DNA from 3 places in the Streptomyces sp. NPDC006687 genome. Region 1 is predicted to be linked to each of the others. Evidence: riboswitches for the same ligand, from Rfam matches in the RefSeq annotation. Region 1 holds a riboswitch; each other region holds the start of a gene.

Region 1 (9,341 bases):
GACGACCAGCGTACAGAGGACGAGCACCAGCAGCGCCGCCCGGCCGGTGAGCCTGCTGCGGCGCACGACCCGGCGGGACTGCGAGCGGTAGACGTGGGCCGCGGTCCGCTCGCCGAGCTGCCGGAGCCTGGTCGCCGTGGAGAAGGTGGAGAACCGATCCCGGTTCCTGGCCATTGATCCGCCTCCCCTGGTGCGCGCTACGCAATACGTCCCCGCACACGGTACGGGACCGAGTGCGGGGACGTAGGGAGGCAGGCGAGGACTCAGCCCTTGAAGCGCGGGAAGGCGCTGCGGCCGGCGTACACGGCGGCGTCGTCGAGGATCTCCTCGATGCGCAGCAGCTGGTTGTACTTGGCGACGCGGTCGGAGCGGGCCGGGGCGCCGGTCTTGATCTGTCCGCAGTTCACCGCGACGGCGAGGTCGGCGATGGTGACGTCCTCGGTCTCGCCGGAGCGGTGGGACATCATGCACTTGAAGCCGTTGCGCTGGGCCATCTCGACGGCGTCGAGGGTCTCGGTCAGCGAACCGATCTGGTTCACCTTGACGAGCAGGGCGTTCGCGGAGCCCTCCTCGATACCGCGGGCCAGGCGCTCGGGGTTGGTGACGAAGAGGTCGTCGCCGACGATCTGGACCTTGGCGCCCAGGCGGTCGGTGATGGTCTTCCAGCCGGCCCAGTCGTCCTCGAAGAGCGGGTCCTCGATGGAGACGAGCGGGTACGCCTCGACGAGCTCGGCGTAGTAGTCGGTCATCTCGGCGGCCGAGCGGGACTGGCCCTCGAACTCGTACTTGCCGTCCTTGTAGAACTCGGACGCGGCGACGTCGAGCGCGAGCGCGATGTCCTTGCCGGGGGTGTAGCCGGCCTGCTTGATGGCCTCGATGATGAGGTCGAGCGCGGCGCGGTTGGACTCCAGGTTCGGGGCGAAGCCGCCCTCGTCGCCCAGGCCGGTGGACAGGCCCTTGGTGTGGAGGACCTTCTTGAGGGTGTGGTAGACCTCCGCACCCCAGCGCAGCGCTTCGGAGAAGGACTCCGCGCCGATCGGGGCGATCATGAACTCCTGGATGTCCACGTTGGAGTCGGCGTGCGACCCACCGTTGAGGATGTTCATCATCGGGACGGGCAGCAGGTGCGCGTTCGGGCCGCCGAGGTAGCGGAAGAGCGGCAGGTCCGACGCCTCGGACGCGGCGTGGGCGACGGCGAGGGAGACGCCGAGGATGGCGTTGGCGCCGAGGGAGCCCTTGTTGTCGGTGGCGTCGAGGTCGAACATGGCCTGGTCGATCAGGCGCTGCTCGGTGGCGTCGTAGCCGACGAGCTCCGGGCCGATCTGCTCGATGACCGCGAGGACGGCCTTCTCGACACCCTTGCCCATGTAACGGTTGGGGTCACCGTCACGGAGCTCGATGGCCTCGAAGGCACCGGTGGAGGCGCCGGACGGAACGGCAGCACGGCCGGTGCTGCCGTCGTCGAGGCCCACCTCGACCTCGACCGTGGGGTTGCCTCGGGAGTCCAGGATTTCCCGGGCTACGACGACGTCGATGGACGGCACGAGCATCTCCTTCTGGGATGTGACGCTGGGTGTGCGGTGGCGTGGGGCCTGGGACGGCCTCGCCGACTAGAGCCTAACCGGCTCCGGGCGGTGGGCCCGCCGACCGCCCGGGTCCTGGGACGAAAAAGGGTCCGAATACCCGCCTTCCAGGACATAGCCCCCTGGCACGGGGGCCCTGGCCGCGGACATGGCGAAGCCCGGCGCGCGGGATGCGCGCCGGGCGACGATGCCTCAGCCGTACCTGGTGGTGCGGGTGGTGCCAGGTGTTACGCGGGGATTCAGCTGAGCTTCAGCTTCTGGCCCGGGAAGATCAGGTCGGCGTCCTGGACGGTGTCCTTGTTCAGGTCGAACAGCTTCTCCCAGCCGCCCTTGACGCCGTTGGCCTCGGCGATGGTGCCGAGGGTGTCGCCCTCCCGGACCGTGTACGAGCCGTTGCCGGTCGCCGGGGTCTGGGTCTTCGGGGCGGACGGCTTGGCCGGGGCGGGCTTGGACGGGGTCCAGCCGGAGCCGGAGCCGGTGCTCTTGGTCTCGGTGTCGGCCTTCGGGGCGGAGGGCTTCGCCGGGGCGGGCTTGGCCGGGGCCGGCTTGGTCTCCGGCTTCGGCTTGGCCGGGGTGGTGGTCGAGCCGCCGCCGTTGTAGGCCGAGTTGGACAGGCCGACGCCGCAGGACGGCCAGGCGCCCTTGCCCTGGCCCTTGAGGACCTTCTCGGCGATGGCTATCTGCTGGGACTTGGTGGCCTGGTTGGCCTGCGCGGCGTACGCCTTGCCGCCGTACGCGGCCCACGTGGAGGCGGAGAACTGGAGGCCGCCGTAGTAACCGTTGCCGGTGTTGATGGACCAGTTGCCGCCGGACTCGCACGAGGCGACCTTGTCCCACTCCGAGACGGTCGCGGCGCTGGCGGAGCCGGCCGCCATCAGCGGGGCGGCGACGGCCACACCGGCGACACCGGCGAGCGTGACGATACGGACGGCCTTGGAGCCGCGGCGGTGCTTGCCCTTGCCGGAAAGCAGCATGGAGTTCTCCTCACCGACGCCTTCGAGGTGAGCTGTCGGGTTCGGGCGGATGAGTTGCCCGGCCGCGCAGTTGCGCGTCTTCACCCCAAGCCGGTACAGCGGGCCGTCTCTCAACGGCCTTTCCCGGCGCCTACCTTGGTTCCCCCGCTCCTGCCAACGGCGCTTGCGCGACGACTGTTCCCTCCGGCCGCCGGCAGGATTCGGCGATGCGGTCGAAGGAGCCCGCGGTGGCGGGCGACTCAGAAGGTAGACAGGTCTCTCCCCGATGTTCAACGTGTGATTTTGGGGAGAAACCGGCCTACTTGCGTTCCTCAAGAGCACGTTTGCGCAGGTCGGAACGGGGTTTGCGGAAGTTCCGGAACGAGACACGCCAGTTGTCCTGAAGAGATGCATGTCTCACTTTCCGATAACGGACATTCAGCCCATAATCGGTGCCCGAACTACCCCTATTCCTTGGTTAGATCCAGGTTCTGGCCGGGCTTGATGAGGTCCGCGTCCGTGCCGATGACGTGCTCGTTGGCCTGGTAGAGGGCGGTCCAGCCGCCCTTGAGCCCGTTGGCGTCCGCGATGGCCGTCAGGCTGTCGCCCGGCTTCACCGTGTACGTGGGGTCCTGGGCGGCGGCTGACGCCGTGCCAGGGGCGGCCGGCACCTCCAGGGCGGCGGGGCCGCGGTGCTTGCCGCCACCGTCCGAGGCCCCGGCGGCCGGAGTGGGGGAGGCGGAGGGGGTGGCGCCCGGGGTGGCGGGGACCGTGGGCGTCGCCCCGCCCGGGGTGGCAGGGGTGGTGGCGGGGGCCGTCGGGTCGGCCGGGTTGCTGGAATTGCCCGTGTTGCCCGGGTTGTTGGTGTTGCCCTGGTTGCCCGGGTTCGCCGGGCTGGTGGGCGTCGGCGTGGCGGGCGTCGGGGTGGGGCCGGTGGTCGGGGTGGACGGCACGGTGTAGTCCGGCTCGGGCATGACGGGCAGTCCGCTGACGGCGCCGAGCGGGTAGTCCGGCAGCACGCCGGGGGCCGGCGTACCGGGCGCCGGGGTGGGCGCGCCGAAGTCGGTGGAGGGCCCGTCCCCGCCGGTGGCCGGCACCGAGAAGTCCGGACGCGTCGGGGTGGAGCCGACGGGCCCGGGGGTCTTGGAGGTGCCCGTGTCCACGTCGGCCTTCGGCCCGTTCTTCGACAGCCCCGCCGAGGCGGAGCACAGCGGCCACGCCTCGGGGCCCTGGGACGCCAGCACCCGCTCGGCGACCGCTATCTGCTGCGAGCGGCTCGCGAGGTCGGGGCGCTCGGCGTACTCCAGCCCGCCCGCGTTCTTCCACTGCTCCAGGGTGAACTGCAGCCCGCCGTAGGCCCCGCTGCCGAAGTTGGCGCTCCAGGTGCCGCCGCTCTCGCAGTCGGCGACCTTGTCCCACGTCGCTGTGTCGGCCGCGTTCGCGCCGGTGGCGGCGAGCAGCGGCAGGGCCAGGGCCGAGCCCGTCACTCCTGCTGTGACGACGAGGGCGGGGACCTGACGGGGGCGTCTGTGGCGGCCGTTCCCGGGAAGCATGAGGCTGCACCTTTCGTATAACGGCGGGGTAACGGCAGAACCTAGCCGCCTTCGAACGGATGTCACAAGTTCGGCCGAAGACTGAATTCCGGTCAGTTCCGCGGCCCCGCCGGGCGCCTCACCGGGCTTCGCGCCCGTCCCGGACGTTCGGGACTGTGAAGCGGACGGGGAGGGTGCGCAGGCCCCGCATGATGAGTCCGCCGCGCCAGCGCAGGTCCGCGGGGGGAACGGCAAGTTCCAGATCCGGCAGACGCTTCAGCAAAGTCGCGAGCGCCGTCTGGCCCTCCAGGCGGGCCAGCGGGGCGCCGAGGCAGTAGTGGATTCCGTGCCCGTATCCGAGGTGCTGATTGTCACTCCGGGAGAGGTCGAGGGTGTCCGGGTCGGTGAAGCGGGCCGGGTCGCGGTCGGCCGCCGCGAGGACGACGAGGACGGGGTCGCCGACGGCGATCTCCTGCCCGCCGAGGGTCAGCGGCCGGGTGGCGAACCGCCAGGTGGCCAGCTCCACCGGGCCGTCGTAGCGCAGCAGCTCCTCGATCCCGGTCTCCAGCAGCGCGGTCTCGCCCGCGGCGAGGGAGTCCTGGAGGCGGACGCGCTGGCCGGGGTTCATGAAGAGGGAGTGGACGCCGTTGCCGATGAGGTTGACCGTCGTCTCGAAGCCGGCGAACAGGAGGATGAAGGCCATGGCGGTGGCCTCGGCCTCCGTCAGGTGGTCGCCGTGGTCGCTCGCCCGGATCAGGTCAGAGATGAGGTCATTGCCCAGATCGTCCCGCTTACGGTGGATGAGTTCCCCGAGATAGGTGCGCATCCGCTTCACGGAACGGGCGACCCCGCCGCGCGGACCGCCGCCGTGGCGGATCATCATCCCGGCCCAGTCGCGGAAGTCGTCCTGGTCCTCGCGCGGGACGCCGAGCATCTCGCAGATGGCGTAGATGGGGAGCGGGAAGGCGAACTCGTGGATGAGGTCCGCCTCCCCCTTCTCCGCGGTCCCGGCCTTCTCGACGATCTTGTCGATGAGGTGGTCGGTCAGCTCCTGCACCCGCGGGGTGAACTCCGCGACACGGCGGGGGGTGAACGCCTTCGACACCAGCCGGCGCAGCCGGGTGTGGTCCGGGGGGTCGATGTTGAGCAGGTGGGTCATCAGCTCCGCCTTGCGCTCCCCCGGGATCCCGGTCTTGCCCTTGGCGTGCGCCGGCTCCGCGTGGTGCGCCGGGTTCTTGCTCAGCCGCTGGTCGGCGAGGGCCTGACGGGCGTCGGCGTACCGGGTCACCAGCCACGCCTCGACCCCGCTGGGCAGCGTGGCCCGGTGCACCGGGGCGTGCTCGCGCAGCCAGGCGTAGGCGGGGTAGGGATCGGTGGCGAACTCCCAGCCGAAGAGGGCGGGGGCGGTGTCGGGGGTCTGCTCATGCACCCGCCGACGGTATCCCGGCCCCCGCCGCTCACCCCGCACGCGGTGACGGCCGGGCAGGGTCCGGGACGGGCCGGGGCTACGGGTCGAGGTGTTCCGCCGCCCGGATGGCGTCGCGGTAGGCGCGGGCCGCCGCGCGCAGGGCCGTCTCGGGGTCGGTGCCCGACGCCTCGGCCCGCGCCGCGAGCGCCAGCAGTTCGTAGCCGATGCCCTCGCCGCGCGGGATGTCCACCGGGAGCCCGGCCGCGCGGGCCCGGCCGGCCAGCTTCGCCGCGAGCGCCAGTCCGGGCTGGCCCAGCGGGATCCCGTCGGTGACCGACTCCCGCTGCTTCTCGACCGCCTTGGTGGCCTGCCAGTGCGCGCTGACGTCCTCGGGGGACTCGGCCGTCGCGTCCCCGAAGACATGGGGGTGGCGGCGGACCAGCTTGTCGACCAGGTCGCCGGCGACGTCGTCGACGGAGAAGGGCTCCGCGTCCTCCCCCTCACCGCCCTCCTCGGCGATGCGCGCGTGGAAGACCACCTGGAGCAGCACGTCCCCCAGCTCCTCGCGCAGCGCTTCCCGGTCGCCGTCCTCGATCGCCTCGACCAGCTCGTACGCCTCCTCGATGGCGTACTTCACCAGCCCCTCGTGCGTCTGCCGGGAGGTCCACGGGCACTCGCGGCGCACCCGGTCCATCACCTGTACGAGGTCCAGCAGCCGCGCCCCCGGCAGATCGTACGAACCCGGCAGCAGCTCCAGGTCCGGCATGGCCACCCGGCCCGAGCCGGCCAGCCGGGCCAGACCGTCGGTCAGCCGCTGGTCGCCCTCGCCGGACGGGATCACCACGATGGTGCGGCCCCCGGCGCAGGCATCGACGAGAGCGGCGGCGTCGGGGGCCTCCCGCGCCACCTCCACCCCGGCTTCGCGCAGGTAAGGGAGCTGCGGGTGACCCGGGTCCGCGCACAGCACCCGGTCCGCGGCGTGCAGGACCTGCCAGGCCGGCCAGGACAGCAGTCCGGGGGCGACCCGGTGGCTGGCGGTCAGCAGGACGATCCGCCCGGCGTCGGGAACGGCTCCGGGAACGGCGGCCGGAACGGCGTCGGGAACGGCACGAGGAGATCCAGCGGCGGGGACGGGTTCGGCGGTGTGGTCGGTCACCCTCCGAACCTACCCCCGCCCCCGGGCGTCAGGCTCCGGCGGGGGCCGCCTCGGGCATCGTCCGCTGGGTGATCCACGGCGTCTGCTGGTCGCCGAGCAGGATCTGCTTCTCGTCCCAGCGGCCGTAGCGCGGGTTGACCTCGATGTGCAGGGCCTTCGCGGCCTCCCCGAGCTTCACCAGCGCCTTGTCCTGGCTGCCGTAGTGCGCGAAGAGCTTGTCGCGCAGCAGCTTGAAGCGGGTGTCGGCGTCGATCTGGTCCGGGGCCAGCTGCGCCTGCTCCAGCGCCGCCGCGGCGAGCGCCTTCTCGCCGCCGACCTGCTGGAGCTGCGCCTTGCGGACGTCCTCGATCTCCTTGGGGCTCACGCTCAGCCCGGCGTCGTCGGCCGCCCGCTCCAGGACCGCGCTCTGGATCATCTTGTTGAGCTTGAGCCGCTCCAGCCCGGCGGTCGCCCCGATCAGCCGCGCCCCCTGCTCGGAACGGTTCTGCGCGGTGCGGACGTCGTTGACCTGGGCCTGGAGCGCGGAGGTGGTGATGCGCTCGCCGCCGACGACGGCCGCGGTACCGGGACGGGTCCCGCCCGAGCAGGCGGCCAGCAGGGGGGCCGCCGCGAGCAGGGCGGCGGATACGGAGAGCGCTGTGCGACGGTGCAAAGGAGCCTCCAGGGCCGGGTGATTGTGCGTCGGTGCACAAGGCCGTGCGGTGATCGATGGTATGCAGTCACGGTGGCCCGAGCCACCGGTTCGACCAACGATTCCCAGGGTGTCGGGGTACGAGTTCACCCCCCGGCCATCGCGGAGTTCCGCGTTCCTGCGAAGGTCGTTCCACCATGTCGACATCTCAACTCGCCCCGCACCACACCCCGCAGCGCCCCGCCCAGGCCCCCGCACGCGGCTCCGGACGCCGCCCGGGGCTGCTCGGCTCGGCGTTCGCCGCCCTGGTCACGACGGTGGCCGTGTGCTCCGGGGACGCCGTCGCCCGGGTCTTCCCGTACGGGCCCCGCCACCGCAGCGTCAACGACCTCGGCAACCAGTTCGTGCCCTTCCACGCGCACCTGTGGGACCTGCTGCACGGGCGGGCGCGGGGCGGACTGCTGTTCAACTGGCAGTCCGGGTACGGGACCGGCTTCCTGGCGGACTACGGCACGTACCTGTCGAGCCCCTTCGCCCCGTTGGTCGCTCTCTTCCCGCGGCATGACATCGACCTCGCCGTGTACGCCGTCACCGTCCTGAAGATGGCGGCCGCCGCCGCCGCGATGGCCTGGCTGCTGCGGTCCCAGCGGCCGGGTCCGTGGTGGGCGGCGGGGCTGCTGGGGGCCTCGTACGCGCTGTGCGGCTGGTCGGTGATCGAGGCCGCGTACAACCCGATGTGGCTGGACGGGCTGATCGCCTTCCCGCTGCTGTGCCTGACCGGCGAGTGGGCGCTGCGCGGGCGGCGGCCGCTGCTGGGGGTGGGGGTGGTGGCCGTCTGCTGGACGGCGAACTTCTACACCGCCTATATGGCCACGCTGGGCGCGGCGCTGGTGCTCGTGGTGCGGGTGGTGCTCACCCGGGAGGGGGCGCGCGTACGGCTTCGGGTGGTCGGACGGGCGGCGGTGACGACCGTGCTCGGCATGGCCCTGACGGCGCCGCTGCTGCTGCCGCTGTTCCTGAGCTCCCGGCAGGCGTATCCGGGCTGGTCCAAGGAGTTCTCCCCGGCGCCCTGGCCGGACCTGTTCGCCCGGCTGCTGCCGGCCACGTACTCCTTCAACTCCCCCGCCGTGTTCATCGGTACGGGCACCCTGCTGCTGGTGACGGCGCTGCCCTTCCACCGGGCACTGCCGCTGCGCACCCGGCTGTGGTGGGCGGGGCTGGTGGCGGCGGTGCTGCTGTCCTTGCAGTGGGCGCCGACCCATCTGGCCTGGCACGTCTTCGCCACCCCGAACGGCAGCCCGTACCGGCAGACCTTCGTGCTGGCCGGGATCGCGGTCATCGCCGCCTGGTCGGGGCTGGCCGCCGGGCCGTACGGGGTGCGGGCGCTGGCGGGCGGGGCCGGGCTGCTGGCGGCGGCCGCGGCGTGCGCGGGGGCGGGCAGCGCGCTGGTCACCGGCTGGGGTTACGCCCTGTTCAGCGGCGGGCTGGCCCTGGCGGCGGGCGCCTGGTGGGCGCTGCGCCACCGGCGGCTGCTGCTGCCGGCGGCGGCCGTACTGGCGGCGGCCCTGGTGGCGCAGGCCGCCGCGACCACGGCGTACGGGCACAAGGGCAAGCTGGCGGGGCTGGACGACTACCCCTCCTGGACCCACGCCAGCACCTCCCGCGAGCGGGCCCTGACCCGGGCCGACGGCTGGCCGGCGTACCGCACGGACGCGGGCCGGCCCGCGCTGTCGGGCAACGACCCGCTGCTGCTGGGCGGGGAGGGCGGCTCCTACTACAGCAGCCACACCCCGGACGTGTTCACCCGCACGATGGTGGCGCTGGGCGCGGGCTGGACCTCGCGGGGGCGCAGCGTGCAGAGCCTGGACAATCCGGTGACGGACGCGCTGTTCTCGGTCGGCGCGCGGCTGAAGCCGGACGGGAAGATCGCCCGCGGTGAGGCGCTGCCGCTGGTCACCGTGCGGCCCGCGGGCCCGGCGCCGGAGTTCGGCGAGTCCCCGTTCGCCAACCAGGAGCTGCTGCTGGGCGCGAAGGTGTACGAGGACCCCCTCGTGCCCGGGGTCTGCCGGACGGGGACC
Region 2 (9,341 bases), on a different contig from region 1:
CAACCCGGCCGACGGTGACGGCGGCAAGGCCGTCCGTCCCGCCCTCGCCCTGCTCTCCGCCGAGGCGGCGGGCGCCGCCGCCGAGGTCGGCATCCCCGGCGCCGTCGCCGTGGAACTCGTCCACAACTTCTCGCTGCTGCACGACGACCTGATGGACGGCGACGAGCAGCGCCGCCACCGCGACACCGTCTGGAAGGTCCACGGCCCGGCGCTCGCCATCCTCGTCGGCGACGCCCTCTTCGCCCTCGCCAACGAGGTGCTGCTGGAACTCGGCACCGTCGAGGCCGGCCGCGCCACCCGCCGGCTGACCACCGCCAGCCGCAAGCTCATCGACGGCCAGGCGCAGGACATCTCCTACGAGCACCGCGAGCGCGTCAGCGTTCGAGAATGCCTGGAGATGGAAGGGAACAAGACCGGAGCCCTGCTCGCGTGCGCGGTCTCCATCGGCGCCGTGCTCGGCGGCGCGGACGACCGCACCGCCGACAAGCTGGAGGAGTACGGCTACCACCTCGGCCTCGCCTTCCAGGCCGTCGACGACCTGCTCGGCATCTGGGGCGACCCCGGGGCCACCGGCAAGCAGACCTGGAGCGACCTGCGCCAGCGCAAGAAGTCCCTGCCCGTCGTCGCGGCCCTCGCCGCAGGTGGTCCCGCCTGTGAGGAGCTCGCCAGGCTCCTCGCGGCCGATGCCAAGAGCAACGACTTCGAGAACTTCTCCGAGGAGGAGTTCGCCCACCGCGCCGCCCTCATCGAGGCCGCCGGCGGCCGCCAGTGGACCGCCGACGAGGCGCGCCGCCAGCACGCCATCGCGGTGCGGGCCCTCGACGACGTGGACATGCCCCAGCGGGTGCGGGAGCAGCTCGTCGCCCTCGCCGACTTCGTCGTCGTGCGCAAGAGGTGATCTCCGCCGGAAAGTGGATATGAATCGCGAGTCGCCGGCCGGGGAGCTCTCCTAGAGCGTCCCCGGCCGACGGCAGACCCGGGCACAGCCGACGCACTGTACGAAGGGGAAGCCATGACAGCGACGACCGACGGCGGCGGTGCGATCACCGGCGGCGCCGATCCGCGACACGACGACGGCACGGTGGTGATCTCCGCCGTGCCCGCAGGGCCGTCCGCCGTGCCCGCGGGCCCGTCCGCCGTGCCCGCGGGCCCGTCCGGCGCAGGGCCGTCCGGCGGGGGCGCAGGACTGCTGGAGGCGGCCCGGGAGGCCACCGGCCGGGCCGTCCGCGACCTGCTGGAGCGGCAGGACGCGGAAGGCTGGTGGAAGGGCGACCTCCAGACCAACGTCACCATGGACGCCGAGGACCTGCTGCTGCGCCAGTTCCTCGGCATCCGCGACGAGGCCACCACCCGGGCCGCCGCCCTCTTCATCCGGGGGGAGCAGCGGCCCGACGGCACCTGGGCCACCTTCCACGGAGGCCCGCCCGAACTCTCCGCCACCATCGAGGCGTACGTCGCGCTGCGCCTGGCCGGGGACCGCCCCGACGCCCCGCACATGGCCCGCGCCTCGGCCTGGATCCGCTCACAGGGCGGGATCGCCTCCGCCCGGGTCTTCACCCGGATCTGGCTGGCCCTCTTCGGCTGGTGGAGCTGGGAGCACCTGCCCGAACTCCCGCCCGAACTGGTCTTCCTGCCGTCCTGGATGCCGCTGAACATCTACGACTTCGGCTGCTGGGCCCGCCAGACGATCGTCCCGCTGACCGTCGTCTCCGCGCTGCGGCCCGTCCGCCCGGCCCCCTTCGCCCTCGACGAGCTCCACGCCGACGCCCGCGACCCGTACCCCGCCCGGCCACAGGCCCCGCTGAACAGCTGGGACGGGGCCTTCCAGCGGATGGACAAGGCCCTGCACCTCTACCGGCGCTTCGCCCCGCGCCGGCTGCGCAAGGCGGCCATGGCGGCCGCCGCCCGCTGGATCGTCGAACGCCAGGAGAACGACGGCTGCTGGGGCGGGATCCAGCCGCCCGCCGTGTACTCCGTCATCGCCCTGCACCTGCTCGGCTACGACCTCGGGCACCCGGTGATGCGGGCCGGCCTGGAGTCCCTCGACCGCTTCACCGTATGGCGCGAGGACGGCGCCCGGATGGTCGAAGCCTGCCAGTCCCCGGTGTGGGACACCTGCCTCGCCGCCATCGCCCTGGCCGACGCGGGCGTCCGGCCCGACCACCCGGCGCTGGTGAAGGCCGCCGACTGGATGCTCGGCGAGGAGATCCGGCGCAGCGGGGACTGGGCGGTGCGCCGGCCCGGACTCGCCCCCGGAGGCTGGGCCTTCGAGTTCCACAACGACACCTACCCCGACGTCGACGACACCGCCGAGGTCGTCCTCGCCCTGCGCCGCATCCGCCACCCCGAACCGGCGAAGGTGGAGGCGGCCATCGCCCGCGGCACCTCCTGGACCCTCGGGATGCAGTCCAGGGACGGCGCCTGGGCCGCCTTCGACGCCGACAACACCAGCCCCCTCCCCAACCGGCTGCCCTTCTGCGACTTCGGGGAGGTCATCGACCCGCCCTCGGCCGACGTCACCGCCCACGTGGTGGAGATGCTCGCCGCCGAGGGCAAGGCCGGTGACCCGCGCGCCCGGCGCGGCATCGCCTGGCTGCTGGCCGAACAGGAGCCGGAGGGCAGCTGGTTCGGCCGCTGGGGCACCAACTACGTGTACGGGACGGGCTCGGTGGTCCCCGCCCTCACCGCCGCCGGGATCGCCCCCGGCCACCCCGCCGTCCGGCGGGCCGTCGGCTGGCTGGAGTCCGTACAGAACGAGGACGGCGGCTGGGGCGAGGACCAGCGCTCCTACCGGGACCGCTCCTGGGCCGGGAAGGGGGCCTCCACCGCCTCGCAGACCGCGTGGGCGCTGCTGGCCCTGCTCGCGGCGGGGGAGCGGGAGGGCCAGGCGGTCCGGCGGGGGGTGGAGTACCTGGTGCGGACCCAGCGGGCCGACGGCACCTGGGACGAGCCGTACTTCACCGGCACCGGATTCCCCTGGGACTTCTCCATCAACTACCACCTCTACCGGCAGGTGTTCCCGCTGACGGCCCTCGGCCGCTACCTGTACGGGGAGCCCTTCGCCCCGGACGCCGCCGCCCGGCGCACCGGCGGGGCCACGGCCGCCGCACCGGTCCCGGCCGAGGAGGTCTGATGCCCGCCGGGGCGGCCCCTACCGCCCCGCCGCTGCTGATCGCCTGCGCCCTGCGCATCGAGCGGGCGGCCCTGCGCGGCGGTGGCCGCTCCGCCGCAGGGGGCACGGTGCTGCGGACCGGCATGGGGCCGCGCGCCGCCGACCGGGCCGTGGCCCGGGCCCTGGGACGGCCCGGGATGGAGGGGGCCGCCGTCCTCGCCACCGGCTTCTGCGCCGGCCTCGTCCCCGGAATGAACCCCGGGGACCTCGTCCTCGCCGAGGAGACCCGCGACCCCCGCGGGCCGGTCGCCTGCACCGGTACCGCCCTGCTCGCCGAGGCACTGGCCCGCGCCGTCCCCGGGCGGACCGTGCACACCGGCGTACTGACCGGCTCCGACCACGTCGTGCGCGGGCAGGAGCGCGCCCAGCTGCGCGCCTCCGGCGCCCTCGCGGTCGACATGGAGTCCGCGGCCACCTTGTGGACCGCCTCCGGGGCGGGCCGCCCGGTTGCGGCCGTCCGGGTGGTCGTGGACGCTCCGGAGCACGAGCTCGTCCGTATCGGCACGGTCCGCGGTGGAATATCTGCCTTCCGTGTCCTGCGTGCCGTACTACCCGCTTTCCATGACTGGCACCGTTCGTTGCTGCTTCCCAGGAGGTGAACCAGATGGCCATGCCGTTGCGACAGTCCATCAGGGTCGGGACCTATCTTCTCGAACAGAAGCTCCGCAAGCGCGAGAAGTTCCCGCTGATCGTCGAGCTGGAACCGCTCTACGCCTGCAACCTGGCCTGCGAGGGGTGCGGGAAGATCCAGCACCCGGCCGGGGTGCTCAAGCAGCGCATGCCCGTCGCCCAGGCGGTCGGCGCCGTCCTGGAGTCCGGCGCGCCCATGGTGTCCATCGCGGGCGGCGAGCCCCTGATGCACCCCCAGATCGACGAGATCGTCCGGCAGCTCGTGGCCCGGCGCAAGTACGTCTTCCTCTGCACCAACGCCGTGCTGCTCCGCAAGAAGATCGAGAAGTTCACCCCCTCCCCGTACTTCGCCTTCGCCGTGCACATCGACGGACTGCGCGAACGCCACGACGAGTCCGTGGCGAAGGAGGGCGTCTTCGACGAGGCCGTCGCCGCGATCAAGGAGGCCAAGCGGCGCGGATTCCGGGTGACCACCAACTCCACCTTCTTCAACACCGACACCCCGCAGACCGTCATCGAGGTGCTGAACTACCTCAATGACGAGCTGAAGGTCGACGAGATGATGATCTCGCCCGCCTATGCCTACGAAAAGGCTCCTGACCAGGAACACTTCCTGGGTGTGGAACAGACCCGGGAACTGTTCAAGAAGGCTTTCGCGGGCGGCAACCGGCGCCGCTGGCGGCTCAACCACTCCCCGCTCTTCCTGGACTTCCTGGAAGGAAAGGCCGATTTCCCCTGCACGGCCTGGGCCATTCCCAATTACTCCCTCTTCGGCTGGCAGCGCCCCTGCTACCTGATGAGCGACGGGTACGTGCCCACCTACCGGGAGCTGGTGGAGGACACGGACTGGAGCAAGTACGGCCGCGGCAAGGACCCGCGCTGCGCCAACTGCATGGCGCACTGCGGCTACGAGCCCACGGCCGTCCTCGCCACCATGGGCTCCCTCAAGGAGTCCCTGCGCGCGGCCCGCGAGACGGTCGGCGGGAACAGGGACGCGTCGGCATGACGACGCCCCGGCCAGGGGGCAAGGGGTTCGACCTCGCCGCGCTGCTCGCCGAGCGCGGCGGGGAGCGCTACGAGCTGCACGCCCGCCACCTCAACCACCAGCTGCCCCGCATGCTGCGCACCATCGGCTTCGACAAGGTCTACGTACGCGCCGAGGGAGCCCACTTCTGGGACGAGGAGGGCAACGACTACCTCGACATGCTCGCCGGCTTCGGGGTGATGGGCCTGGGCCGCCACCACCCCGTGGTCCGCCGGGCCCTGCACGAGGTCCTCGAAGCCCAGCTCGCCGACCTGACCCGCTTCGACTGCCAGCCGCTGCCCGGGCTGCTGGCCGAGAAGCTGCTCACCCACAGCCCCCACCTGGACCGCGTCTTCTTCGGCAACAGCGGCACCGAGGCGGTCGAGACCGCCCTGAAGTTCGCCCGCTACGCCACCGGCCGGCCCAGGATCCTCTACTGCGACCACGCCTTCCACGGGCTCACCACCGGCTCCCTGTCCGTCAACGGCGAAAGCGGCTTCCGTGACGGCTTCGCCCCGCTGCTGCCCGACACCAGGATCGCGCTGGGCGACCTCCAGGCCCTGGAGCGCGAGCTGCGCCGGGGCGATGTGGCCGCCTTCGTGGTCGAGCCGGTCCAGGGCAAGGGGGTGCACGCCGCACCCCCCGGGTTCCTGCGCGCCGCCCAGGAGCTCCTGCACCGGCACAAGGCGCTCCTGATCGCCGACGAGGTGCAGACCGGCCTCGGCAGGACCGGGGACTTCTACGCGTACCAGAACGAACCGGGCGTGGAGCCGGACCTGGTGTGCGTGGCCAAGGCCCTCTCCGGCGGGTACGTGCCCGTCGGCGCGACCCTGGGCAAGGACTGGATCTTCCAGAAGGTGTACTCGTCCATGGACCGGGTGCTGGTGCACTCCGCGAGCTTCGGCTCCAACGCCCAGGCGATGGCGGCCGGACTGGCGGTGCTGCACGTGATGGAGGACGAGAACGTCGTCGCCAACGCCCGCGCCATGGGCGACCTGCTGCGCGGGCGGCTGGCCGCGCTGGTGGACGAGTACGAGATGCTCCACGAGGTGCGCGGCCGCGGGCTGATGATCGGCATCGAGTTCGGCCGCCCGTCCTCGCTGGCCCTGCGCGGCCGCTGGACGATGCTCCAGGCGGCCCGCAAGGGGCTGTTCGCGCAGATGGTGGTGGTGCCGCTGCTCAACCGGCACCGGATCCTCACGCAGGTCTCCGGGGACCACCTGGAGGTCATCAAGCTCATCCCGCCGCTGATCGTGGACGAGGCGGACGTGGACCGGTTCGTCGGCGCCTTCCGCGCGGTCATGGACGAGGCGCACGGCGGGGGCTCGCTGATGTGGGACTTCGGCCGGACCCTGGTGAAACAGGCCGTCGCCAACCGCTGACGGTCCCGGGCCCCGGTCCGCCGGGGCCCGGCACCCGACCTAGTCCAGCAGCCGCTCGCGCAGCCGCTCCCGTGTCGCCGGGGTGAGCCCCAGGCCCTCGGTGAGGTAGCGGTCCACCCCGCCCCAGTGCGTGTCGATGGTCCCGTAGGCGGCGAGCAGGTACTCGGCGCGGGCGTCGAACAGCGGCGCCACCAGCTCGCTCACCTCGGGGGAGCGGGCCTGCGGCACGTCGTCGGCGCGGCGCAGCCGGTAGCGGTTGTGCGGGGCGTTCGACTCCAGGTAGTCCGCGGTGATCGCCTCGCGCTCCACCCCGAGCGCGAGCAGGGTGACCGCGACCGACAGTCCGGCGCGGTCCTTGCCCGCCGCGCAGTGCAGCAGCGCCGGCACGCTGTCCTCGGCGAGGGCGTGCACCACCCGGCTGTGCTCGGCGGTGCGGGTGCGGACCATCTCGCGGTAGGAGGCGGCCATCCGGGCGGCCGCCCTGCCCTCACCGAGCAGCCCGCGGAGCTGGTCGAGGCCGCCCTCGCGGACGATCCGCCAGAACTCCCCGCCGTCGGCCGGGTCCGAGAGCGGGATGTTCACGTTGCGCACGCCCGGCAGTGCGACGTCGGGGCCCTCCACCAGCAGGTCGGAGCTGTTGCGGAAGTCGAAGACGGTGTGCAGGCCGAGGGAGGAGAGGAATTCCGCATCTTTTTCGGTGGCATGTGCCAGATGTCCGCTTCGGAATAGTCGTCCCGTCCTGACCCTCCGTCCGTCGGTGGTGGGCAAACCGCCCACATCGCGGAAATTGCGCACTCCGGTCATCCGGGGCAGGGGTTCGGGGTCCGTCGGAAGGTCCTGCGGTATCTGCTGGGTCACGTGTACTCCTCCGCGGTGTGCCGCGTGTCCGAATTGGTCGGGTTGGAACCAACTTGCCATGGCTGAACGCGAGGTTGGGCCGGGTGGGCGTGAGCCAGATCATACGGTGACCGAGCGTGCCTGATCGCGAAATCCGAATTCCCATGCCGGGACGGCCGTTGCCGCTCCGGAAGGGACGCAGGGTGACCGGAATTCAGCTGATCCCTCATACCTGCTATTGCGTCAGGGAATTCACGGCTTGTTGCCCGGGCCCCCGCTGGATTACCTTCGCGAACACTCCGGGCGGACCGCCGAATCCTGCCGCCGCCCGGAACCGCACCCGACCAACGACGCGCGGCAGGAGCGGGGGAACCAGGAAGACCGCCGTACCGGATCAATTCCGGTGCGGCTCGGGGTGAAGCCGTACCCGTGCGGCCGGACATCTCCAGTCCGAACCCGACAGCTCACCTCGCAGGCGCCGGAGAGGAATTCGCCATGCCCGGAAAGGGTAAGCACCGCCGTCCGAAGTCCCGTTCCATATCCCGCGGCCTCGCCGTCGCCGGGACCGGCGGTGCGGCCCTCGCGCTGCCGCTGATGGGCGCCGCCGGCGCCCAGGCCGCCCCGGCTCAGGCCGCCGCCCCCGCTCAGGCGCCCGCGGCGGTCCGGACGGCCGTCCCCGCCGCCGTCCCGGCCGCCGCCCCGTCCGTCTACACGGTCGTGACCGGCGACTGCCTCTCGACGATCGCCGCCGAGCGCGGCCTGTCCGGCGGCTGGCAGCAGCTGTACGCGGACAACCGCGACGCCGTCGGCGACGACCCCTCCCTCATCCACCCCGGCCTGCGCCTGACCCTCGGCGGCCAGGGTGCGGCCCCCGCCCCGAAGGCGGCTGAGGCGCCCGCCGAGGAGACCTCCACCGGGACTCCGCCGGCCGAGGAGGAGCCGGCCCCCGCCGCTCCCGGCGAGGACACCGCCGAGGCGCCGGACTCCGCCGGCTCCCCGGCCCGTACGGCGCCGAAGGGACCCGCCGTCCGCTCCCGTACGACGCAGCAGTCCGCGCCCGCCGCCGGGTCCGCGCCCGCGAGCGCCTCCGGGTTCGTCGCCCCCGTCAGCGGCGGCATCTCCACCGGCTACCGCACGCCGGGCGCCATGTGGTCCTCCGGCTACCACACCGGCGTCGACTTCATCGCGAGCACCGGCACCACCGTCCGGGCCGTCGGCGCCGGCACCGTGGTTTCCGCTGGCTGGGGCGGTGCCTACGGCAACGAGGTCGTCATCCGGCACGCCGACGGCAAGTACTCCCAGTACGGCCACCTGTCCCAGCTGTCCGTCTCGGCCGGCCAGACCGTCACCGCCGGCCAGACCATCGGACTCTCCGGCGCCACCGGCAACGTGACCGGCCCGCACCTGCACTTCGAGATCCGCACCGGGCCGTCCTACGGCTCCGACATCGACCCGCTGGCCTACCTCCGTTCCAAGGGCGTCAGCATCTGACGGCCGCTCCGGCGGCGAGCTCCGGAACACGCGGGGCCGGAACCCGAGAGGGTCCCGGCCCCGCGTGTACTTATTCCTTATCTCCCGCGTGGTATAGATCACGGTCCGTCAAGCCCTCATTACGTTGGCGTAGGTGGGCGGCGGGGGTGAAGGATGGGCTCCCGTGGCAGCGACGAAGACGACACTCAAGACCATCGGCTCGTACGCGGCGATCGGGGACAGCTTCACCGAAGGCGTGGGAGACCCGGGACCCGGGGATTCCTATCTCGGCTGGGCGGACCGGCTCGCCGTACTCCTGGCGGATCAGCGCGACGAGCACGACTTCCGGTACGCGAACCTGGCGGTACGGGGCAAGGTGCTCGACCAGATCGTGGAGGAACAGGTTCCGCGGGCCAAGGAACTGGCCCCCGACCTCGTCTCCTTCTGCGCCGGCGGCAACGACATCATCCGGCCCGGCACCGACCCCGACGACGTGGCGGAGCGCTTCGAGGCGGCCGTGGCCGACCTCACCGGCGCCGTCGGCCTCGTCATGATCACCACCGGCTTCGACACCCGGGGCGTGCCCGTCCTCAAGCACCTGCGGGGCAAGGTCGCGACGTACAGCGCCCACGTCCGGTCCATCGCCGACCGCTACGGCTGCCCCGTGCTCGACCTCTGGTCGCTGAAGTCCGTCCAGGACCGCCGCGCCTGGGACGCCGACCGCCTCCACCTCTCGCCCGAGGGGCACACCCGCGTCGCGCTGCGCGCCGCGCAGGTCCTCGGCTACGAGGTCCCGGCCGACCCCGACCAGCCCTGGCCGCCGTCC
Region 3 (9,341 bases), on a different contig from region 1:
CGGCGGTTCGCTGAACGGCACCACCAGCTTCGAGCGCACCAACTACTTCGAGACGATGCCGGCCCACCAGCTGGAGCTCGCCCTGTGGCTGGAGGCGGACCGCATGGGCTCGCTGCTGGCCGCCCTGGACGAGGAGTCCATGGAGAACCAGCGCGACGTCGTCAAGAACGAGCGCCGCCAGCGCTACGACAACGTCCCGTACGGCACGGCCTTCGAACGGCTGACCGCCCTGGCCTACCCCGAGGGCCACCCGTACCACCACACCCCGATCGGCTCCATGGCCGACCTGGACGCCGCCTCCCTGGAGGACGCGCGGAACTTCTTCCGCACCTACTACGCGCCCAACAACGCCGTCCTGTCGGTCGTGGGCGACATCGACCCCGAGCGCACCCTCGCCTGGATCGAGAAGTACTTCGGCAGCATCCCGGCGCACGACGGCAAGCAGCCGCCCCGTGACGGCAGCCTGCCCGAGATCATGGGCGCCCAGCTCCGCGAGGAGATCGTCGAGGAGGTCCCGGCCCGCGCGCTGATGGCGGCCTACCGGCTCCCGCACGACGGCACCCGTGAGTGCGATGCCGCCGACGTGGCGCTGACGATCCTCGGCGGCGGCGAGTCCTCCCGCCTGCACAACCGCCTGGTCCGCCGCGACCAGAGCGCCGTCGCGGCCGGCTTCGGCCTGCTGCGCCTGGCCGGCGCGCCCTCCCTGGGCTGGCTGGACGTCAAGACCTCCAGCGGCGTCGAGGTGCCCGCCATCGAGGCGGCCGTCGACGAGGAGCTCGCCCGGTTCGCCGCCGAGGGCCCCACGGCCGACGAGATGGAGCGCGCGCAGGCGCAGCTGGAGCGCGAGTGGCTGGACCGGCTGGGCACCGTCGCCGGCCGCGCCGACGAACTGTGCCGCTTCGCGGTGCTGTTCGGTGACCCGCAGCTGGCCCTGACGGCCGTCCAGCGCGTCCTGGACGTCACCGCCGAGGAGGTGCAGGCCGTGGCCGCGGCCCGGCTGCGCCCGGACAACCGCGCGGTGCTGGTCTACGAGCCGCTGCCCGGCGCCGCGGACACCGACGAGAGCGACGAGAGCCACGAGAGCGAGGGGGCGGAGCAGTGAGCGACACCGCAGCCGTCACGATGACCTTCCACCCGCGTCCGCAGGCCGGTGAGGCCACGCCGTGGGCCTTCCCCGCCCCCGAGCGCTCCACCCTCGGCAACGGCCTGACCCTGCTGCGCTGCCACCGCCCCGGCCAGCAGGTCGTCGCGGTCGAGGTCAACCTCAAGGCGCCGCTGGACGCCGAACCCGAGGGACTCGACGGCGTGGCCACCATCATGGCCCGCGCCCTGTCGGAGGGCACCGACAAGCACTCCGCCGAGGAGTTCGCCGCCGAGCTGGAGCGCTGCGGCGCCACCCTCGACGCCCACGCCGACCACCCCGGCCTGCGCGTCTCCCTGGAGGTTCCCGCCTCCCGCCTGGCCAAGGCGCTCGGGCTGCTCGCCGAGGCGCTGCGCGCCCCCGCCTTCGACGAGGGCGAGGTCGGCCGCCTGGTGCGCAACCGGCTCGACGAGATCCCGCACGAGCAGGCCAACCCCCAGCGCCGCGCCGCCAAGGAGCTCTCCAAGGAGCTCTTCCCGGCCTCGCTGCGCATGTCCCGCCCCCGCCAGGGCACCGAGGAGACGGTCGCCCGGATCGACGCCGCCGCCGTACGCGCCTTCTACGAGGCCCACGTACGCCCCTCCACCACCACGGCGGTGGTCGTCGGCGACCTGACCGGCATCGACCTGGACGCCGTCCTCGCCGACACCCTGGGCGCCTGGACGGGCGACACCGCGGCCCCCCGGCCGGTGCCGCCCGTCACGGCCGACGACACGGGCCGCGTGATCATCGTTGACCGGCCCGGCGCGGTCCAGACGCAGCTGCTGATCGGCCGGATCGGGCCCGACCGGCACGACATCGTCTGGGCCCCGCAGGTCCTCGGCACCTACTGCCTGGGCGGCACCCTGACCTCCCGTCTGGACAAGGTCCTGCGCGAGGAGAAGGGCTACACCTACGGCGTGCGCGCCTTCGGCCAGGTGCTGCGCTCCACGGCGGACGGCAAGGGCGCCTCGATGCTCGCCATCAGCGGCTCGGTGGACACCCCGAACACCGGTCCGGCGCTGGAGGACCTGTGGCAGGTGCTGCGCACCCTCGCCGCCGAGGGCCTGACGGACGCCGAGCGCGATGTGGCGGTGCAGAACCTGGTGGGGGTCGCCCCGCTGAAGTTCGAGACGGCCGCCTCGGTCGCCGGGACGCTGGCCGACCAGGTGGAGCAGGAGCTGCCGGACGACTACCAGGCGCGGCTGTACGCGCGGCTGGCCGAAACCGGTACGGCGGAGGCCACTTCGGCGGTCGTGAGCGCCTTCCCGGTGGACCGGCTGGTCACGGTCCTCGTGGGCGACGCGGCGCAGATCGAGGAGCCGGTGCGGGCCCTCGGCATCGGTGAGGTCACCGTCGTCGGCAACTGACCGGCCGATGGCCGTCAACTGACCAACGGCCGGAGCGTTTTCGGAGGGGCCCGGTGGAGCGTCCACCGGGTCCCTCTTTGTCCGTTTGGTGGTGTGGTTTCAGGTATGCGGTGTGGCGTACGCAACAAATTAGCTCGTCTGTTTGGCGATTGACTGATGATCCGCCTAGCGTCATGCGTGCTGTCCGTCAGTTGTGCCAGCCGCACCCGCGGCACCGGGCAGCGATCGCCGAGTCCCCGTCAGGCGCGAGCCTGGGGAGCCGGGGACCCACAGTCCCTGGGGTGAATCGGACCGCCTCGCCAGAGGGGGGCCGTAGGAGACCTTCCTGCTCCGAACCCGTCAGCTAACCCGGTAGGCGAGAAGGAAGGAAAGGATCACCCCCTCCATGGCGTTTGGCAGTCGTGCAGCCGGCTCCGGTTCCGGTAAGCACCGTGGTTCGAGCCGTCTGAGCCGCAAGACCGCCGGGTACGCCGGCATCGCGGCCCTCGCCACCACGGGCGTGGCGGCCACCCTCGCGGCCCCCGCCTTCGCCGCCGACACCCACGGCGGCCCCTCCTTCGAGGACACCGGCGCCCTGAACGCCGTCGTCGTCGCCGACGGCCTCCAGGACGACATCGAGGTCCAGGCCGCGACCCAGCAGAGCGCCGCCGAGGCCGTCGCCGCCCAGGCGCAGGCCGAGGCCGACGCGAAGACGCGCGCCCAGGAGGCGAAGCGCATCGCCGAGGTCAAGGAGAAGGCCGAGCGCGAGGCCGCCGAGAAGGCCGCCCAGGAAGAGGCCCGCAAGCGCCTCAACACCTTCGTGGCCCCGGTCGACAACTCGTACGTCAGCACCCAGTACGGCGCGGGCGGCGGCATGTGGTCCTCCGGCAGCCACACGGGCATCGACTTCCACGCCGACGAGGGCACCTCGGTCCACGCCGTCGGCGCGGGCACCGTCGTCGAGGCCGGCTGGGGCGGCGCCTACGGCAACAACATCGTGATCCGCCACAACGACGGCAGCTACACCCAGTACGGGCACCTGATGTCGCTGAACGTCTCCGTCGGCGAGACCGTCACCGCGGGCCAGCAGATCGGCCTGTCGGGCTCCACCGGCAACTCCAGTGGCCCGCACCTGCACTTCGAGGCCCGCACCGGTGCCACGTACGGCACGGACATCAACCCGCTGGCCTACCTGCGCCAGCACGGTGTCGGCATCTGACCCCACTTTTGCGCGAGAAGGCCCCGGCTCCCCGAGCCGGGGCCTTCTCCGTTTCTCCGCCTTTGTTTACGGCCGTTCTCGGAAATCCCCGCGCATTGTCATAGAGTCGCAGGGGCGGTGTGCCCGATTCGGAACGAAACCCAGCGGAGGTCCGGCCTTGCGTATTCCGGCGCACGCGGTGTGCACAGCCATTCGCGACGATATCGTCTCCGGTTTCTTCGGGCCGGGCGGCCGGCTGACCGAGGAGGTGCTCGCGCGCCGGTACGGGGTCTCGCGGGTGCCGGTGCGGGAGGCGCTGCGCACGCTGGAGTCCGAGGGGTTCGTCACCACGCGGCGGCACGCGGGGGCGTGTGTGGCCGAGCCGAGCGAGCAGGAGGCGGCCGATCTGCTGGAGCTGCGCGTGCTGCTGGAGCCCCTCGCCGCCTCGCGGGCGGCCCGGCGGCGGACCGAGGCGCACCTGAAGGTGCTGCGGGGGCTGGTGCGGCTGGGCCAGGAGCGGGCCAGGCGGGGCCAGGGGGAGGACCTGCGGGCGCTGGGGGGCTGGTTCCACGAGACCCTGGCCCAGGCGTCCGGCAGCCCGGGGCTGATCGCCCTGCTGACGCAGACCCGGCGCAAGATCGCGTGGCTGTACGAGGTGGGCTCGCCCGCCCGGCCGGTGGACTCCTGGGCGGAGCACGGGGCGCTCGTGGACGCGGTGGCGCGGGGGGACGCGGAGCGGGCCAGGGCGGTGGCCGCGCTGCATGTGGAGCGGGCGGCGGCGGTGTTCCGGCCGCGGGTGAGGGAATGGCAACATGCCGTAAACACCGGGAGTGGCCGGAATTAACGCGGGACGCGTATAAAAGGGGGCGCGCCATAATTCCCCCAGGCCGGGGTGCCGCGTTTTTCGGCCAATTCCGCCGAGGCGGATTTCCTGCCGGATTCCGGCGGGCCGCGCGGCCGGCCGTAACGACGAAACCGCGGCCCCCGTGTCATGGGGCCGCGGCTTCGGTGAAGGGGTCAGACCGTTTCGGGGAGTTCTTCCAGGCCCTCCGCGACCAGCTTCGCCAGGCGGTCCAGCGCCACGTCGGCGCCCTCCGCCTCCGACGCCAGGACGACCTCCTCGCCGCCCTGGGCGCCCAGGCCCAGGACCGCCAGCATGGACGCGGCGTTGACGGGCTCGCCGCCCGCCTTCGCGATGGTCACGGGGACGCCGGAAGCGGTCGTCGCGCGGACGAAGATCGACGCGGGACGAGCGTGCAGGCCCTCGGCCCAGCCGACGTTGACACGGCGCTCTGCCATGGTGATGCCCTTCAGGTTCTCGCGGTTGTCTAGACCAGTCTCTCACGCCACCCGGAATGCTCGGGCCGCCCCTCGGCCCTCCTCAGCTTTGCACCGATGTGCCCCAGCGTGCCGGATTCCCGGCCTCCGCGCCGCCCGGCCTGTCGGAGGCGTCCGGCCACCGGCCGGATCCTGCGCTTAGGCTGACCCCATGACCACCGCGTCGGACCCCTCGTACCCGGCCCACTGGGAAGCGGACGTCGTGCTGCGCGACGGCGGAACCGCCCGGATCCGGCCCATCACGACCGAGGACGCCGGGCGGCTGGTCAGCTTCTACGAGCAGGTCTCGGACGAGTCGAAGTACTACCGCTTCTTCGCCCCCTACCCCCGCCTCTCCGACCGCGACGTGCACCGCTTCACGCACCACGACTACGTCGACCGCGTCGGCCTCGCCGCCACCATCGGCGGGGAGTTCATCGGCACCGTCCGCTTCGACCGCATCGGCCCCGACGGACGGCCCGCCTCCGCCCCCGCCGACGAGGCCGAGGTGGCCTTCCTCGTCCAGGACGCCCACCAGGGCCGCGGGGTCGCCTCCGCCCTCCTCGAACACATCGGAGCCGTCGCCCGGGAGCGGGGCATCCGCCGTTTCGCGGCCGAGGTGCTGCCCGCCAACACCAAGATGATCAAGGTGTTCACGGACGTCGGCTACCAGCAGAAGCGCAGCTTCGAGGACGGTTCCGTCCACCTCACCCTCGACCTCGAACCCACCGCCGAGTCCCTCGCCGTCCAGCGCGCCCGCGAACAGCGCGCCGAGGCCCGGTCCGTCCAGCGGCTCCTGGCCCCCGGCTCGGTCGCGGTGATCGGCGTCAGCCGCTCCGGATCCGGCGTGGGTGCCGCCACGCTGCGCAACCTGCGCGACGGGGGCTTCCACGGACACCTCTACGCCGTCAACGAGGCCCGCGCCCCCGGCATGGAGGGGGACCTGCTGGACGGGGTGCGCGCCTACCGCACCGTGGCGGACATCGGGGCCCCCGTGGACCTCGCCGTGATCGCCGTCCCCGCCGGACGGGTGCCGGACGCCGTCGCCGCCTGCGGGGAGCACGGGGTGCAGGGGCTGGTGGTGCTGTCGGCCGGGTACGGGGAGAGCGGCCCAGCGGGGCTGGCCCGGCAGCGCGAGCTGGTGCGGCAGGTGCGCTCGTACGGGATGCGGCTCATCGGGCCCAACGCCTTCGGGGTGATCAACACCGCGGCCGACGTCGAGCTGAACGCCTCCCTCGCCCCCGCACCCGCGACCGCCCGGGGGCGGATCGGGCTGTTCACGCAGTCGGGGGCCATCGGGATCGCCCTGCTGTCCGGACTGCTGCGGCGCGGCGAGGGTCTGTCCTCCTTCGTGTCCGCCGGCAACCGGGCGGACGTCTCCGGCAACGACATCCTCCAGTACTGGTACGAGGACGAGGCCACCGACGTCGCCCTGATGTACCTGGAGACCCTCGGCAACCCCCGCAAGTTCACCCGCCTCGCCCGCCGCACCGCCGCCCTCAAGCCCCTGGTCGTCGCCCTCGGCGGCCGCCACACCCCCGCCGGGCACGTCGTCACCGGGACCCGGCTGCCCGAGGCCACCGTCTCCGAGCTGATGCGGCAGGCCGGTGTCATCCAGGTCGACACCGTCACCGAGCTCGTCGACGTCGGGCGCCTGCTGGCCGGGCAGCCGCTGCCGGCCGGACCCCGCGTGGCCATCCTCGGCAACTCCGAGTCCCTCGGGGTGCTCACGTACGACGCCTGCCTGACCGAGGGGCTGCGGCCGGCGCCCCCGCTGGACCTCACCACCGCCGCCACCCCCGAGGACTTCCGCGCCGCCCTCACCGCCGCCCTGGCCTCCGATGACTGCGACGCCGTCGTGGTCACCGCCATCCCCTGGGTCGGCGAGCGGGCCCTGGCCGACGACCTCGCGGAGGCGCTGCGCCAGGCCGTCGCCGAGGTGCCCGGCAAGCCCGTCGCCGTCGTCCACGTCGAGCTCGGCGAGCTGGTGGAGGCCCTCTCCGCCGCCCGGGCCACCGCCCCCGCCGCCACCCAGCCGCCGCCGGCACCCGCGCCCGCCGGCGCCCCCCGCGACCGCGCCCCGGCACCCTCGGGCACCCCCGCCCCCGGGGGTCGGATCCCCGCCTACCCGGCGGCCGAGCGGGCCGTGAAGGCCCTCGCCGAAGCCGTCCGCCACGCCCAGTGGCGCCGGGCCAACGCCGACGCCGGTCACGTCCCCGAGTACGAGGACATCGACGAGAGCGGCGCCGCCGCCCAGCTCACCGCCCTCCTCGCCGGCGTCCCCGAAGGAGCCGCGCTGACCCTGGACGAGCCCGAGGCCCGCGAGCTGCTCGCCCGCTACGGCATCCGCGTCCTGCCCACCCTCCCCGCCCCCAGCGCCGACGCCGCCGTCCGCGCGGCCCGGATCCTGGGCTACCCCGTCGCCCTCAAGACCACCGCCCCCCACCTGCGCCACCGCGCCGACCTGGGCGGCGTACGCCTCGATCTGACCACCGAGGCCGAGCTGAGGCGCTCGTACGAGGAGCTCACCGAGGCCCTCGGCAAGCCCGCCGAACTGCTGCCCGTCGTCCAGACCATGGCCCCGCGCGGGGTGGACACCGTCGTCCGCTCCGTCGTCGACACCGCCGCCGGCGCCGTGCTCTCCTTCGGGCTCGCCGGGGTCCCCTCCGAACTGCTCGGCGACACCGCGCACCGCCTGGTCCCCGTCACCGACCGCGACGCCGCCGGCCTGATCCGCTCCCTGCGCGCCGCACCCCTGCTCTTCGGCTGGCGCGGCAGCGACCCCGTCGACACCCCCGCCCTGGAGGAGCTGCTCCTGCGGCTGTCGAGACTGGTGGACGACCATCCCGAGGTGACCGGGATCTCCCTGGAGCCGGTCGTCGTCGCCACGGAGGGCCTGTCCGTGCTCAGCGCCACCGTGCGCGTCGCCCACCCGCCCGCCCGCACCGACCTCGGGCCGCGGACCCTGCCCAGCTACTGACCGACGGGCAGGTAGGCGGACCCCGTACGGGCCTTAGGATGGACCTCATGGCGAAATCCGGTACGACGACCCAGGGGCTGCGCGCGGCGATCGAGCGCAGCGGCTACTACCCGGCCCTCGTGGCCGAGGCCGTGGAGGCCGCGGTGGGCGGCGAGCCGGTCTCGTCGTACGTGGTCCACCAGGAGACCACCTTCGACTCCAACGAGGTCCGCCGGCACGTGACCGTGCTGGTCCTCACCGACAGCCGGTTCATCGTCAGCCACACCGACGAGCAGGCCGCCGACGCCGGGTCCCCGTCCCCGTACGCGACCACCTCCACCGAGTCGGTCAAGCTCAGCTCGATCTCCTCCGTGGTGCTCAGCCGCGTCGTGGCCAACCCGGAGTTCTACACCCCCGGCCGGCTGCCCCGCGAGGTCGTCCTGACCATCGGCTGGGGCGCGGTCTCGCGCATCGACCTGGAGCCCGCCGCCTGCGGCGACCCCAACTGCGACTCCGACCACGGCTACACCGGCAACTCCACCGCCGACGACCTCAGCCTGCGCGTCAGCGAGGCCGGCGACGGCCCCGAGACGGTCCGCCAGACGCTGCTCTTCGCCCAGGCGCTCTCCGAGGCCACCGCGGCCACCACCCGCTGATGCCGTACTCCGCGCCGCCGAGCTGGCCGGGCGATCCGGAACCGCTCGACCTCGCCGGGGCCCCGGTCCCCGAGTACGGCACCGGCTCGCTCGCCGACCTGCTGCCGACCCTGGCGGCGGGCCAGGGCGTCCCCGGCCTCACCGCCGGGATCGCGGAGCTGACCCCGGCCGACCGCAACTGCGTCTTCCTGGTCGACGGCATGGGCTGGGAGCAGATCAAGGCCCACCAGGAGTACGCCCCCTTCCTGGCCTCCCTGCTCGCGAGCTCGCGCGGCGGCACCGGCCGGCCGCTCACCGCCGGCTTCCCCGCCACCACGGCCACCTCCCTGGCCTCCGTCGGCACCGGCCTGCCGCCCTCCCGGCACGGCCTGCCCGGCTACGCCGTCCGCGACCCGGCCTCCGGCCGGCTGATGAACCAGCTCCGCTGGCAGCCGTGGACCCCGCCCAAGCCCTGGCAGCCGTACCCGACGGTGTTCCAGCTCGCCGACGCGGCCGGAGTGCACACCGCCCAGGTGTCCGCGCCGAACTTCCAGACCACCCCGCTCACCCAGGTGGCCCTCAGCGGCGGCACCTTCCACGGCCGGATGACCGGCGAGGACCGGATGGACCTCGCCGCGATCCAGCTCGCGGCCGGTGAGCGCTCCCTCGTCTACACGTACTACAGCGAGCTCGACGGGGCCGGACACCGCCACGGCGTGGACTCCGACGCCTGGCGCGGCCAGCTCATGTACGTCGACCGGCT

The links. A riboswitch is a leader RNA that binds a small molecule or an ion and turns the genes downstream of it on or off. The one in region 1 is predicted to bind cyclic di-AMP.
Positions count from the first base shown of each region.
Region 2: linked by a shared signal. The riboswitch ahead of ABZ716_RS22630 (LysM peptidoglycan-binding domain-containing M23 family metallopeptidase) and the one ahead of ABZ716_RS16455 (transglycosylase family protein) in region 1 are both predicted to bind cyclic di-AMP.
Region 3: linked by a shared signal. The riboswitch ahead of ABZ716_RS07390 (M23 family metallopeptidase) and the one ahead of ABZ716_RS16455 (transglycosylase family protein) in region 1 are both predicted to bind cyclic di-AMP.

Region 1 covers NZ_JBEYJJ010000011.1:126,853-136,193, reverse strand. The annotation lists gene ABZ716_RS16465 (septum formation initiator family protein) at 1-174, opposite strand, end outside; gene eno (phosphopyruvate hydratase) at 264-1,550, opposite strand; gene ABZ716_RS16455 (transglycosylase family protein) at 1,823-2,557, opposite strand; cyclic di-AMP (ydaO/yuaA leader) riboswitch at 2,560-2,729, opposite strand; gene ABZ716_RS16450 (transglycosylase family protein) at 3,004-4,089, opposite strand; gene ABZ716_RS16445 (cytochrome P450) at 4,208-5,497, opposite strand; gene ABZ716_RS16440 (nucleoside triphosphate pyrophosphohydrolase) at 5,574-6,632, opposite strand; gene ABZ716_RS16435 (SurA N-terminal domain-containing protein) at 6,661-7,284, opposite strand; gene ABZ716_RS16430 (YfhO family protein) at 7,461-9,341, shown strand, end outside.
Region 2 covers NZ_JBEYJJ010000021.1:63,931-73,271, forward strand. The annotation lists gene ABZ716_RS22600 (polyprenyl synthetase family protein) at 1-898, shown strand, start outside; gene shc (squalene--hopene cyclase) at 1,013-3,133, shown strand; gene ABZ716_RS22610 (1-hydroxy-2-methyl-2-butenyl 4-diphosphate reductase) at 3,133-3,771, shown strand; gene hpnH (adenosyl-hopene transferase HpnH) at 3,777-4,808, shown strand; gene ABZ716_RS22620 (aspartate aminotransferase family protein) at 4,805-6,208, shown strand; gene ABZ716_RS22625 (tyrosine-protein phosphatase) at 6,248-7,066, opposite strand; cyclic di-AMP (ydaO/yuaA leader) riboswitch at 7,384-7,536, shown strand; gene ABZ716_RS22630 (LysM peptidoglycan-binding domain-containing M23 family metallopeptidase) at 7,541-8,536, shown strand; partial or broken gene ABZ716_RS22635 (SGNH/GDSL hydrolase family protein) at 8,700-9,341, shown strand, end outside.
Region 3 covers NZ_JBEYJJ010000004.1:201,331-210,671, reverse strand. The annotation lists gene ABZ716_RS07400 (pitrilysin family protein) at 1-1,102, shown strand, start outside; gene ABZ716_RS07395 (pitrilysin family protein) at 1,123-2,490, shown strand; cyclic di-AMP (ydaO/yuaA leader) riboswitch at 2,707-2,862, shown strand; gene ABZ716_RS07390 (M23 family metallopeptidase) at 2,876-3,688, shown strand; gene ABZ716_RS07385 (GntR family transcriptional regulator) at 3,846-4,511, shown strand; gene ABZ716_RS07380 (HPr family phosphocarrier protein) at 4,685-4,966, opposite strand; gene ABZ716_RS07375 (GNAT family N-acetyltransferase) at 5,157-7,964, shown strand; gene ABZ716_RS07370 (DUF5998 family protein) at 8,012-8,599, shown strand; gene ABZ716_RS07365 (nucleotide pyrophosphatase/phosphodiesterase family protein) at 8,599-9,341, shown strand, end outside.